Regions from separate parts of the Mameliella sp. AT18 genome, predicted to be linked through region 2. Evidence: riboswitches for the same ligand, from Rfam matches in the RefSeq annotation. Region 2 holds a riboswitch; each other region holds the start of a gene.
What was found. A riboswitch is a leader RNA that binds a small molecule or an ion and turns the genes downstream of it on or off. The one in region 2 is predicted to bind cobalamin.
Positions count from the first base shown of each region.

Region 1 (3,267 bases), on a different contig from region 2:
GCAAGTCCCGGCCTCAGGCCCCCAGCCAGGCCTTGTAGTCGCTGACCAGCAGGTGCAGCGGCGCCTCGTCCTCTTCGATGTCGGAAAAGCGCCCGATCGGTTCACGAAAGATGTTGTCGGTCTCGTCGTCGTTCACGGTGCTGACCTCGCCGATCAGCACGTCGCCGCCCTCGCCCCAGAAGGCGTGCCAGTCGCCGGGCCGCAGGGTCACGCTTTCGCCCGGCGCCAGTTGCAGCTTTTCGCCCGCCACATAGTCGTGCACGATCCCGTCACACATCACGGTGCCGCCGCGATCCTCGGCAAAATTGCCCTGGTCGTCAGATCCGTACAGCTCCACCACCAGTGTCGCGCCGCCCCGGTTGATGATGTCCTCGGCCTTGATGACATGGGTGTGCATCGGCGAAAGCTGGTCCTGTTTCGAGATCAGCAGCTTTTCCGCGTAGCACATCCCCCGCCCCGAGGTCAGGTCCGACAGCAGCCCGTTGCGCAGGGTGAACAGGAACAGCCCCATCTCGTCATAGCGCCCGGCGCCATAGTCGGTGATGTCCCAACCACAACGAGAGTCGATGACATGCCGCGCCGCGCCCGCCTGCGCCACGAAGGCCTCTGGCGACCATTGCGCAAAGGGCGGCAGGGTGAACCCGTGGCGACGGATCATCTCGTCCGCCTCCGTCATGATGGCGTTGATGCGTGACCGTTTCATGCCCCAGTCCTCCCGTTAGCGATAGCGGCTTTGTGACAGCTATCCGCCACCGACTCGGTTCCGTCAACCAACTACCCGAACGAGGGACCGCGCATGTCACTTTGACCATTGCCCCGCATTGGCGAACCTGTCACACACAGAACCGTGACCGGTCCCGGAAAGGCGACTTTCCGGGGGAAAGAGGGAATGCCGTGCGGCGCATCCGCGCCAATCCGGCAACTGCCCCCGCAACTGTAAGCGGAGAGCCGGGCCAAGACGCCACTGGAGCAATCCGGGAAGGCAGGCCCAGGCAACGACCCGCGAGTCAGGAGACCTGCCGGACACCCGCGGCCCAGATGGCCACGGCTCCACCGGACGTCGGGGTGAGCGTCTGGCCTGTGTCCTGTTCGGACCCCGGCCGCCTTGTCCCACGTCTCCACCGCATTGCGCCGGGGATGGCGCAGACTGGACAAGGACGATATCAGTGACTTTTTTTACCCTCGGAAAACAGGCCCTTGTTGGCGCGCTCCTGGCGTTGCCCACGGCGGCACCCGCGCATTTCCTGCTGGAATACACCACCGACGCGCTGATCGACCGTCCCGGTGACGTGCCGGTCAAGCTGGTGTTCTGGCACCCCTTCGAAAACGGCCATGTTATGGACCTGGAGCGCCCGCAGGAGTTCTATGTCATCCATCGCGGCGAAAAGACCGACCTGATGGACACGTTGCAGCCGATCACCTTTACCGGCGCCAGCAATTCCGCTGCCGCCTTCCTGGGTTCGGTCCCGGTGAAACGGTCTGGCGACTATGTGCTGGTGACGGTGCCCCAGCCCTATTTCGAGGAATCCGAGGACAAGTACATCCAGCAGTTCACCAAGTCCGTGCTGAACCGCAACACGCTGCCGACCGACTGGATGGCGCCCGTGGGCCTGCCCACCGAGATCCTGCCCCTGAACAAGCCCTACAACATCATCGCCGGGTCCACCTTCACCGGGCAGGTGCTGGCCGATGGTGAACCCGTCGCCGGCGCGGAAATCGAGATCGAGTACATGGCGGCCGAACCGGACATGGACGGATCCGCCGCCACCGCCCCCGTGGCCAGCCCGCCGCCCGGAGGGGCCGTCGTGGCGATCTCGGACGCCAACGGCTATTTCACCTTCGGCATCCCCAAGGCCGGGTACTGGGGCTTTGCCGCCCTCGGGTCCGGTCCGGCGACCGAGCATGAGGGCAAGGAGCTGAGCCAGGACGCAGTCCTCTGGATCCGCGCCTGGGAACTGGAGTAACCCAAGATGCACATCGTCGACGGAGCCCTCTCGAACCCGGTCGTCATCGGCGGCGCCGTGGCGGCGGCGGGCGGCATTGCCCTGGGTCTGCGCGCCCTGCCGCTGGACCGTATCCCGGCGGCAGGCGTGCTCTCGGCCAGTTTCTTCGTGACCTCGCTGATCCATGTGCCCGTGGGTCCGTCGTCGGTGCATCTCATCCTCAACGGTCTGGCCGGGCTGATCCTCGGCTGGGCCGCCTTCCCGGCGCTGTTCGTCGGCCTGGTGCTGCAGGCGGTCTTTTTCGGCTTTGGCGGGCTGACCGTGCTGGGCGTGAACACCGTCAACATTGCCCTTGCGGCGGTCCTCGTCGGGCTGGTCTTCCGCCCGCTGATCCTGCGCGGCGGTCCTGTCGGGGCGGCGATCTGGGGCGGCATCGGCGGGGCCTGCGCCACCGCCCTGACGACGCTCTTCGTGGCCCTCTCGCTGATGTTCTCGGGCGACGAATTCCTCGCCGTCGCGCACCTTGTCTTTGTCGCCCACCTGCCGATCATGGTCATCGAGGGCCTGTTGACCGGCTTTGCGGTCCTGCTGGCGCGCAAGGTCAAACCGGACCTTTTCCTGTCGATGAAGGAGGCCGAGGCATGATCCGGCTGGCGCTTGTCCTCTGCCTGCTGGCCCTGCCCGTCCCGGCACTGGCACACAAGGTCATCGCCGCCGTCTTCCCCTCTGGCAGCGCCATCGAGGGCGAAATCGGCTTTTCCAACGGCGACATGGCCACCGACCAGCCGGTCGAGGTCTATGGTCCCGACGGCACGCTGCTGGGTGAGACCGTGACCGACGCCGACGGGTTTTTCATCTTCGCGCCGACCGAACCCGTCGCCCATACCTTCCGCTCGGACCTCGGCGCCGGGCACCTGGCCAATGTGACCATGCCTGCCGAAGAGGTCGCCCGCATCCTTGGCGTCGCCGCGCCGGAACCTGCGGCGCCCGCCCCCACGACGGCACCCGCCGCCCCCGGCCTCGCGCTTTCGGATGCCGACCGCACCGAGATCGCCCGCATCGTCCGCGACGAGATGCGCCCCCTGCGCCGCGAGATCGCCGCCTACCGCGAAAAGAACGACCTGCAGACCATCCTAGGCGGCATGGGCTATATCCTCGGGCTGTTCGGGCTGGGTTTCTACATCGCCGCCCGGCGCCAGCTCAAATCGCAGGCCGGGGCGTGACGCATATCCTGTCGAACACCAGCGCCGCCCTGCCCGGTGACGGCCCCCGCCGCGGCCCCGGCCCCATCGCCGCGCTGGACCCGCGCGTGCGCATCCTGTCC
Region 1 is NZ_JARAMO010000153.1:1,232-4,498, forward strand. Features, by position in the region: gene PVW46_RS14405 (D-lyxose/D-mannose family sugar isomerase) at 14-703, opposite strand; cobalamin riboswitch at 836-1,038, shown strand; gene PVW46_RS14410 (DUF4198 domain-containing protein) at 1,167-1,964, shown strand; gene cbiM (cobalt transporter CbiM) at 1,971-2,588, shown strand; gene PVW46_RS14420 (NikL family nickel/cobalt ECF transporter subunit) at 2,585-3,166, shown strand; gene cbiQ (cobalt ECF transporter T component CbiQ) at 3,163-3,267, shown strand, end outside.
Region 1: linked by a shared signal. The riboswitch ahead of PVW46_RS14410 (DUF4198 domain-containing protein) and the one ahead of PVW46_RS04480 ((2Fe-2S) ferredoxin domain-containing protein) in region 2 are both predicted to bind cobalamin.

Region 2 (3,267 bases):
CAGCGATCAGGAAGGTCAGGGCAGGGGCCTCCAGCTGGTCCGCGCGGGAAAACGCGGCGGTTGTCGCGGCAACAAAGGCGGGTATCAGCGCCAGACCGGCAACGGCGGTGATGACCTCTGTCGGCGCAATGCTGGCCATCGCGGTGACACCTGTCGCGGCAAAGGCGAGCGCGACATAGCAGACACCCGAGATAATGGCCGCCCAGTAACGGCCGGACGGGTCGCGCCCGGCGTCCTCTCCGGCCATCATCGAGGCGGTGATCGCCGACATGTTGACCGGGATCGCGCCGAAAGGGGCGATGAGCAGGCTGACGATGCCGGTGCTGCGCAGCAGGAAGGGGCGGTTGACGCCATAGCCGTTCAGTTCGAGCACCGCGAAGCCCGGAATATTCTGCCCCGCCATCGTGATCAGGTAGAGCGGCAAGGCCACAGAGATTGCCGAGAGCGGGGAAAAGCTGGGCGGCACGATATCGAGCACCGGGCCCCAGGTGATCGCAGACGCGTCGGGATGTGCTGACGGGTCGACCCCCAGGAACAGCACCAGGACAAAGGCCGCCACCGCAAGCGGCATCGCGGCCAGGCGATTCCAGGCCAGGCCCACGACCCAGGCCACGACGATGGGCAGGACCAGCAGAGGCAGGTTCCCGAGCGCAAGCGCCGGCGCAAGACAGAGCTTCAGCAGGACCCCCGCCAGCAGCGCGCTTGCAATCGGCTTGGGGATTGCCGCGACGGCGCGCCCCAGGCCGGGGATGACCCCTGTCAGGACGATCAGCAGGGCGCAGATGATCAGGGCACCTACCGCCTCGCCGAACCCTCCGGCCAGCATCGCCGTTGCCGCAAGAAAGGCGGCGCCGGGTGTCGACCAGGCAACCGCGGCGGGGGTGCGCGTGACGATGGGCAGCCAGATACTGCAGATCCCCATGCCGATGGTCGCAAAGAACAGGCCGGTCGCGGCCTGGGTCTCCGAGGCGCCCATTGCCGTCAGCCCGGCCAGAACGATCGCAAAGGAGGCGGCGTAGCCGACGAAGGTGGCCAACACCCCCATGTTGAGCGCCGAAAACGAAAAATCCTTGATCATGAAAGGGTCCACTGCTGCCTGACTCGCGCTCCCTACTTGACCGAGGATGGCGCGAACCTCCAGATCAGACATCTTCGGAACGCAGGGCGGTTCACCGCGAAAATCGTCCCCGTGACAGCGACGGCGACCCTGCCGTGCGCAGGGACATGACTGCCGGCCGGTTTCCGCGACGGGGCGGCGAAGGTTCTGGACAGTGATGGTTTTCCATGTCACGAGTTGCGGCGATGGTGCTGCGTTCGGGTCAACCCCGGAGCGGCTGAAAAGGGAACACGGTGCGAGAGACCTCTCTCAATTCCGTGACTGCCCCCGCAACTGTAAGCGGTGAGCAACCCGTCAATCCACTGGATCGACTGCGATCCGGGAAGGGACGGCGCGCTTTGATCCGCGAGTCAGGAGACCTGCCATCAATTGATCGCAACCAATCGGGCGGCGGGCCCGAGGAGGACAAGATGACAGTTCCACAGTGCCCGGTCCCGTGCGCTTGCCTGTTTCCTCTGAACGAGGGCTGGGCATGGACGCATATGTATTCCTGATTTCAGCGAGTTACGTCAGCGCCACCCGGTTCCGCAAGCTGGCCGATGCTCTGGTTCAGGAAGCCCCGTGCCATGCGGTCGCCCTGCGTCTCGAAGGCGAGGGGCAGAACCTCTGGCGGGTGCTGGACGCCCTGGCCGCCGAGGGCGCCAACCGGATTCAGCTGCGGCCCATCGGCTTGCCGTTTTCACAAAGCCTGGAACGGTGGCTGCCCGGGGCGGCGGCAAGCTGGTTGCACAAGCGCGGCGAAGCGGCGCCCGAGCTGTTTTTTGCGCGCCCGGCAGAGGAAGACGCCGGCTTGGTGCGGAATGCCGCGCGGGCGCGGGTCCCGGCATCGCGCATCGCCCCTTTGCCGGACGGCGAGTTGGGCAAGGGCTGGGATGCGCCGCCGGAGTTTCGCCATCACCTGCTGGTCTGTGCCGGTCCGCGTTGCCACCTCAAGGACGCGCCTCATCTGGCCGATGTTCTCAAGGACGAACTGCGCCGGGCGGGCGTCAGCGCCGACTGCCTCGTGACGACGACCGGTTGCCTGTTTCCCTGCAACGCCGGCCCGGTGATCGTGCACTACCCCGAAGGCCATTGGTACCGGGTGACCGACGTGGCCGATGTCCGCGCGGTCGTCACCAAGGCGATCGGCGCCGGCGCACTCCCCCGACATCTTTTGATTCACAGGACCGGAGATACCCATGAACCCGTTTAAACTCAGTTTCGTCCTTGCAATGGCCGCCGGAGCTGCTGTGGCGGACCCGGTGACTGTCGAAAGCTGCGGCGCGTCCTTTACCTATGACGCGCCCCCCAGCCGGGCGATCACGCTCAACCAGCAGGCCACCGAGGTCATGCTGGCGCTTGGCCTGCAGGATCGGATAGTCGGAACCGCCTACATGGACGACGCCATCCCCGAGCAATGGCGAGCGGCCTATGACAGCGTGCCCGTGCTGGCAGAGAAATACCCCGCCGCCGAGGTCGTCCTTGCGCAAGAGCCTGACTTCCTGTTCGCGGGATTCGGGTCCGCCTTTTCCGAGGACAACCTGGGTGCCGCGCAAAAGTGGCATGACCTTGGGGTGGGCACCTACCTGGCCGATGCCTCCTGCAAGGATGCGCATCCGAAGGACGTTCCCCTGACACAGGCCCCGATCCTGCGCGACATCGAGGTGATCGGTGACATCTTTGGCGTGGCGGACCGTGCCGACGCGCTGATCGCCGAAACCCGGGCGCGCATCGACGCGGTTCAGAATGACCCGGCGGGCGGCGGTCGGACCGCGTTCATCTATGACAGCGGGACGGATACGCCCTATTCCATCGGCTGTTGCGGCGGCCCGGCGCTGCTGGCCCGTACCGCCGGCCTGCACAGCATCAGTTCCGAGGTTCAGGGCACCTGGATCGACCTTTCGTGGGAACGCGTCGTCGCCGCCGATCCCGAGGTGATCCTGCTGATCGAGGCGGATTGGTCCACCGCTGCGGACAAACGGGCCTACCTGGAAAACGATCCGGTACTGGCAGAGCTGTCGGCGGTCAGGAACGGTCGCTACGTGGTCGTGCCCTTCTCGGAGACCCTGCTTGGCATGCGCTTCGCCGATGGGGTCGAGCGTGTGAATGCGCAGCTCAAGGCATTGGACTAAGTGCCCGCCCGATTTCCGATCCTGTTGGTCGCGACCCTT
Region 2 is NZ_JARAMO010000035.1:14,452-17,718, reverse strand. Features, by position in the region: gene PVW46_RS04485 (benzoate/H(+) symporter BenE family transporter) at 1-1,078, opposite strand, end outside; cobalamin riboswitch at 1,287-1,498, shown strand; gene PVW46_RS04480 ((2Fe-2S) ferredoxin domain-containing protein) at 1,590-2,309, shown strand; gene PVW46_RS04475 (ABC transporter substrate-binding protein) at 2,296-3,228, shown strand; gene PVW46_RS04470 (FecCD family ABC transporter permease) at 3,229-3,267, shown strand, end outside.

Region 3 (3,267 bases), on a different contig from region 2:
TCAAGGATCGGGCCGGATCGCGCAGGGCGCGGCCCAGGGGCACAGCCAGGGCGATCAGTGTCGGCGCCTCCGGGCGGTCGATCTCGAAGGCGGTGAGATAGCGCGCGGCCTCCAGCCGCAGCGCGGCATTTTCCAACCGCAGGATCAGCACGCCGTCGCCGATCTGCCCCGTGCATTCGGTTCCCGGCAGGCGCGACAGCTCGCCCGAGGCGCCCCAGATCCCCGCCACGAGGCGCGCGCCTTCCTCGCCGATGCGCCGCGCCGTTTCCGTCAACAGCGTATCCCCCTGCCAGGACAGCCGGCGCGTCTTCAGCCCCATGTTCGCGGCGCGGGCGGGCAAGGCGGCCCAGACGCCGGCGCGAAAATCGTCCGAGGCGCCGCCCCAGCAGGCGATCTCGTCCAGGCTGCGGGCGCATCCCGTGCACAGCTGCGATGCCTCGTCGATCACGCAGCGGGCGACGCAGGGGCTGGCCGGGGGCAGGCGGGTCATGCGGCTCATGGGCCTAGAACTCCACGCCTTTCTGCGCCTTCACGCCGTCGCGGAAGGGATGTTTGAGCAGCTCCATCTCGGTCACCAGGTCGGCGGCCTCGATCAACTCTGGCTTGGCGTTGCGACCTGTCAGGCAGACATGGGTCATGGCCGGTTTCTGGTGCAGCAGGAACTCGACCACCTCGTCGATGTCGATGTAATCATAGCGCAGGGCGATGTTGATCTCGTCCAACAGGACGAACTGGATCTCGGGGTCGAGGATCTGCTCCTTGGCGATCTTCCAGCCGTTCTGCGCAGCGGCAATGTCTCGCTCGCGGTCCTGGGTTTCCCAGGTAAACCCCTCACCGGACACGAAGAACCGGCATTCATCGGCAAAGCGTTCACGGAGAAAGGTCTTTTCGCCGGTGTCCCAGTTGCCCTTGATGAACTGGACCACCGCGCAGGGCATGCCATGCGCGATGCAGCGCATGATCATCCCGAACCCGGCCGAGCTCTTGCCCTTGCCCTTGCCGGTGTGGACCATGATCAGACCTTTTTCCTCGGTCTTGGTCTTCATCATCTCGTCGCGGGCGGCCTTGATGCGGCGCATCTTTTCGTTGTGGCGGGTTGTGATCTCGTCCATTGCGCGCTCCGTTGATCGATTCAGGCAGGAATTGCATCCGTGTCGCGCCCCGTCAACGTGCTTCGCGATTGACATGTCCGCCCGTCTGTCGCACCACCGCCCACACGATGGTTCCCCGGAGCACCCGGGGAGGACAACAGGGAACGCGGTGAAACCCCGCGGCTGCCCCCGCAACTGTAAGCGGTGAGCGCCCTCGCAACGTGCCACTGGCCAGACCGGCCGGGAAGGCGCGGGGGTGCCGCGACCCGCGAGCCAGGAGACCTGCCATCCCAGGTGCAACTTTAATCCCGGGCGGGGTGCCCCGGAGGAGGTCGGGAATGGATCACGATACGCAACAGGGGGCGGGCCATGCGCCGGTCGAACTGCTGGTCTGCGTCAAGTGTCGGCGCGGCGAAGAGGTGCCAGAGGGCGGTCAACGCCCGGGCCAGCGCCTGCACGATGCGCTGGCGGCGCGCGAGATGCCCGAGGGGGTCACGCTGACGCCGGTGGAATGCCTGCAGAACTGCGACTACGGCTGTTCCGTCGCCATGCGCGGCGGGGCGGAACGCTGGACCTACGTCTACGGAAACCTTCACGAAGCGTCGCATCCGGACCTGCTGACCGAGGGTGTCGCGCTCTATCATGCGGCCCGTGACGGGGTGATCCCCTGGCGCGCGCGGCCCGAACATTTCAAACGCAATTGCATCGCGCGCATCCCGCCCGAACAGGCCAAAGCGCCGGAAAAGGACAAGACATGACCGATCTCGCCAAGCTTCCCGTCACCGTCATCACCGGCTTCCTCGGCTCGGGCAAGACGACGCTGATCACCCACCTGATGCAGAACCCCGGCGGCAAGCGGCTGGCCGTGGTGGTCAATGAATTCGGCGACGTGGGTGTCGATGGCGAGATCCTCAAGGGCTGTGCCATCCCCGATTGCCCGGCGGAAAACATCATGGAACTCGCCAACGGCTGCATCTGCTGCACCGTGGCCGATGATTTCATCCCGACGATCGAGGCGCTGATGGCGCTGGACCCGCGCCCGGAGCATATCCTGATCGAGACCTCGGGCCTGGCGCTGCCGAAACCGTTGCTCAAGGCCTTTGACTGGCCCGATATTCGGTCGAAGATCACCGTAGATGGCGTGATTGCCCTGGCCGATGCCGAGGCGGTGGCCTCGGGGCGGTTCGCGCCAGACGTGGCCAAGGTGGATGCGCAGCGGCTGGCGGACGATTCGCTGGATCACGAGACGCCGCTGTCGGAGGTCTTCGAGGACCAGATTTCCTGCGCTGACATTATCCTGCTGACCAAGCCGGATCTGGCGGGTCCCGAGGGCGTGGCGAAGGCCAAGGAGATCATCGCCGCCGAGGCGCCGCGTCCGCTGCCGGTGATCGAGGTGGCCGAGGGCGCCGTCGACCCGCGCGTGATCCTGGGGCTGGAAGCGGCGGCAGAAGACGACATGGACGCCCGTCCCAGCCACCATGACGACCACGATGACCACGAGCACGACGATTTCGAATCCATTGTCGTGGACATTCCCGAGGTGTCCGCCCCCGCCGACCTGGTGGCGCGGATCGAGGACCTGGCCAAGAGCCAGAACATCCTGCGGGTCAAGGGCTATGCCAGCGTTGCCGGCAAGCCGATGCGCCTGCTGGTGCAGGCGGTGGGCGCACGGGTGCGGCACCAGTACGACCGTCCGTGGCAAGCGGACGAGGCCCGCCAGGGCCGGCTTGTCGTGATCGCCGAACATGACGACATCCACCCCGAGGCGATCCGCGCCGTGCTGGGCGTGGCCACGGAGGCGGCAGAGTAGGGCGGGGGTCTCCCCGCCGCGCCGGAGCGGTGCCATGCACGTCATCTTTCGCGAAAGCCACGGCCTCGAAGAGAGCGAGACCCCGACCGACCTGGCGCAAAGCCCGGCGGACCTGGTGGTGCTGTCCTTCTCGGATTCCGACCTCGGCGCCTTTGCCGCGGGATGGGAGCGCGGCGGCGGGCGCGAGGGGCGGATGCCCTCCCTGCGTCTGGCGAATATCGCGGCGCTGAAGCATCCGCTGTCGGTCGATACCTATGTCGAACAGACGCTTGAGGGCGCCAAGGGCATCCTGATCCGCCTGATCGGCGGCGTGCCCTATTGGTCCTACGGCATCCAGCAGATCGCTGCCCTGGCGCAGTCGAAGGG
Region 3 is NZ_JARAMO010000007.1:14,130-17,396, reverse strand. Features, by position in the region: gene PVW46_RS28645 (DUF1289 domain-containing protein) at 1-499, opposite strand, end outside; gene cobO (cob(I)yrinic acid a,c-diamide adenosyltransferase) at 504-1,112, opposite strand; cobalamin riboswitch at 1,204-1,395, shown strand; gene PVW46_RS00645 (DUF1636 family protein) at 1,430-1,849, shown strand; gene cobW (cobalamin biosynthesis protein CobW) at 1,846-2,901, shown strand; gene cobN (cobaltochelatase subunit CobN) at 2,936-3,267, shown strand, end outside.
Region 3: linked by a shared signal. The riboswitch ahead of PVW46_RS00645 (DUF1636 family protein) and the one ahead of PVW46_RS04480 ((2Fe-2S) ferredoxin domain-containing protein) in region 2 are both predicted to bind cobalamin.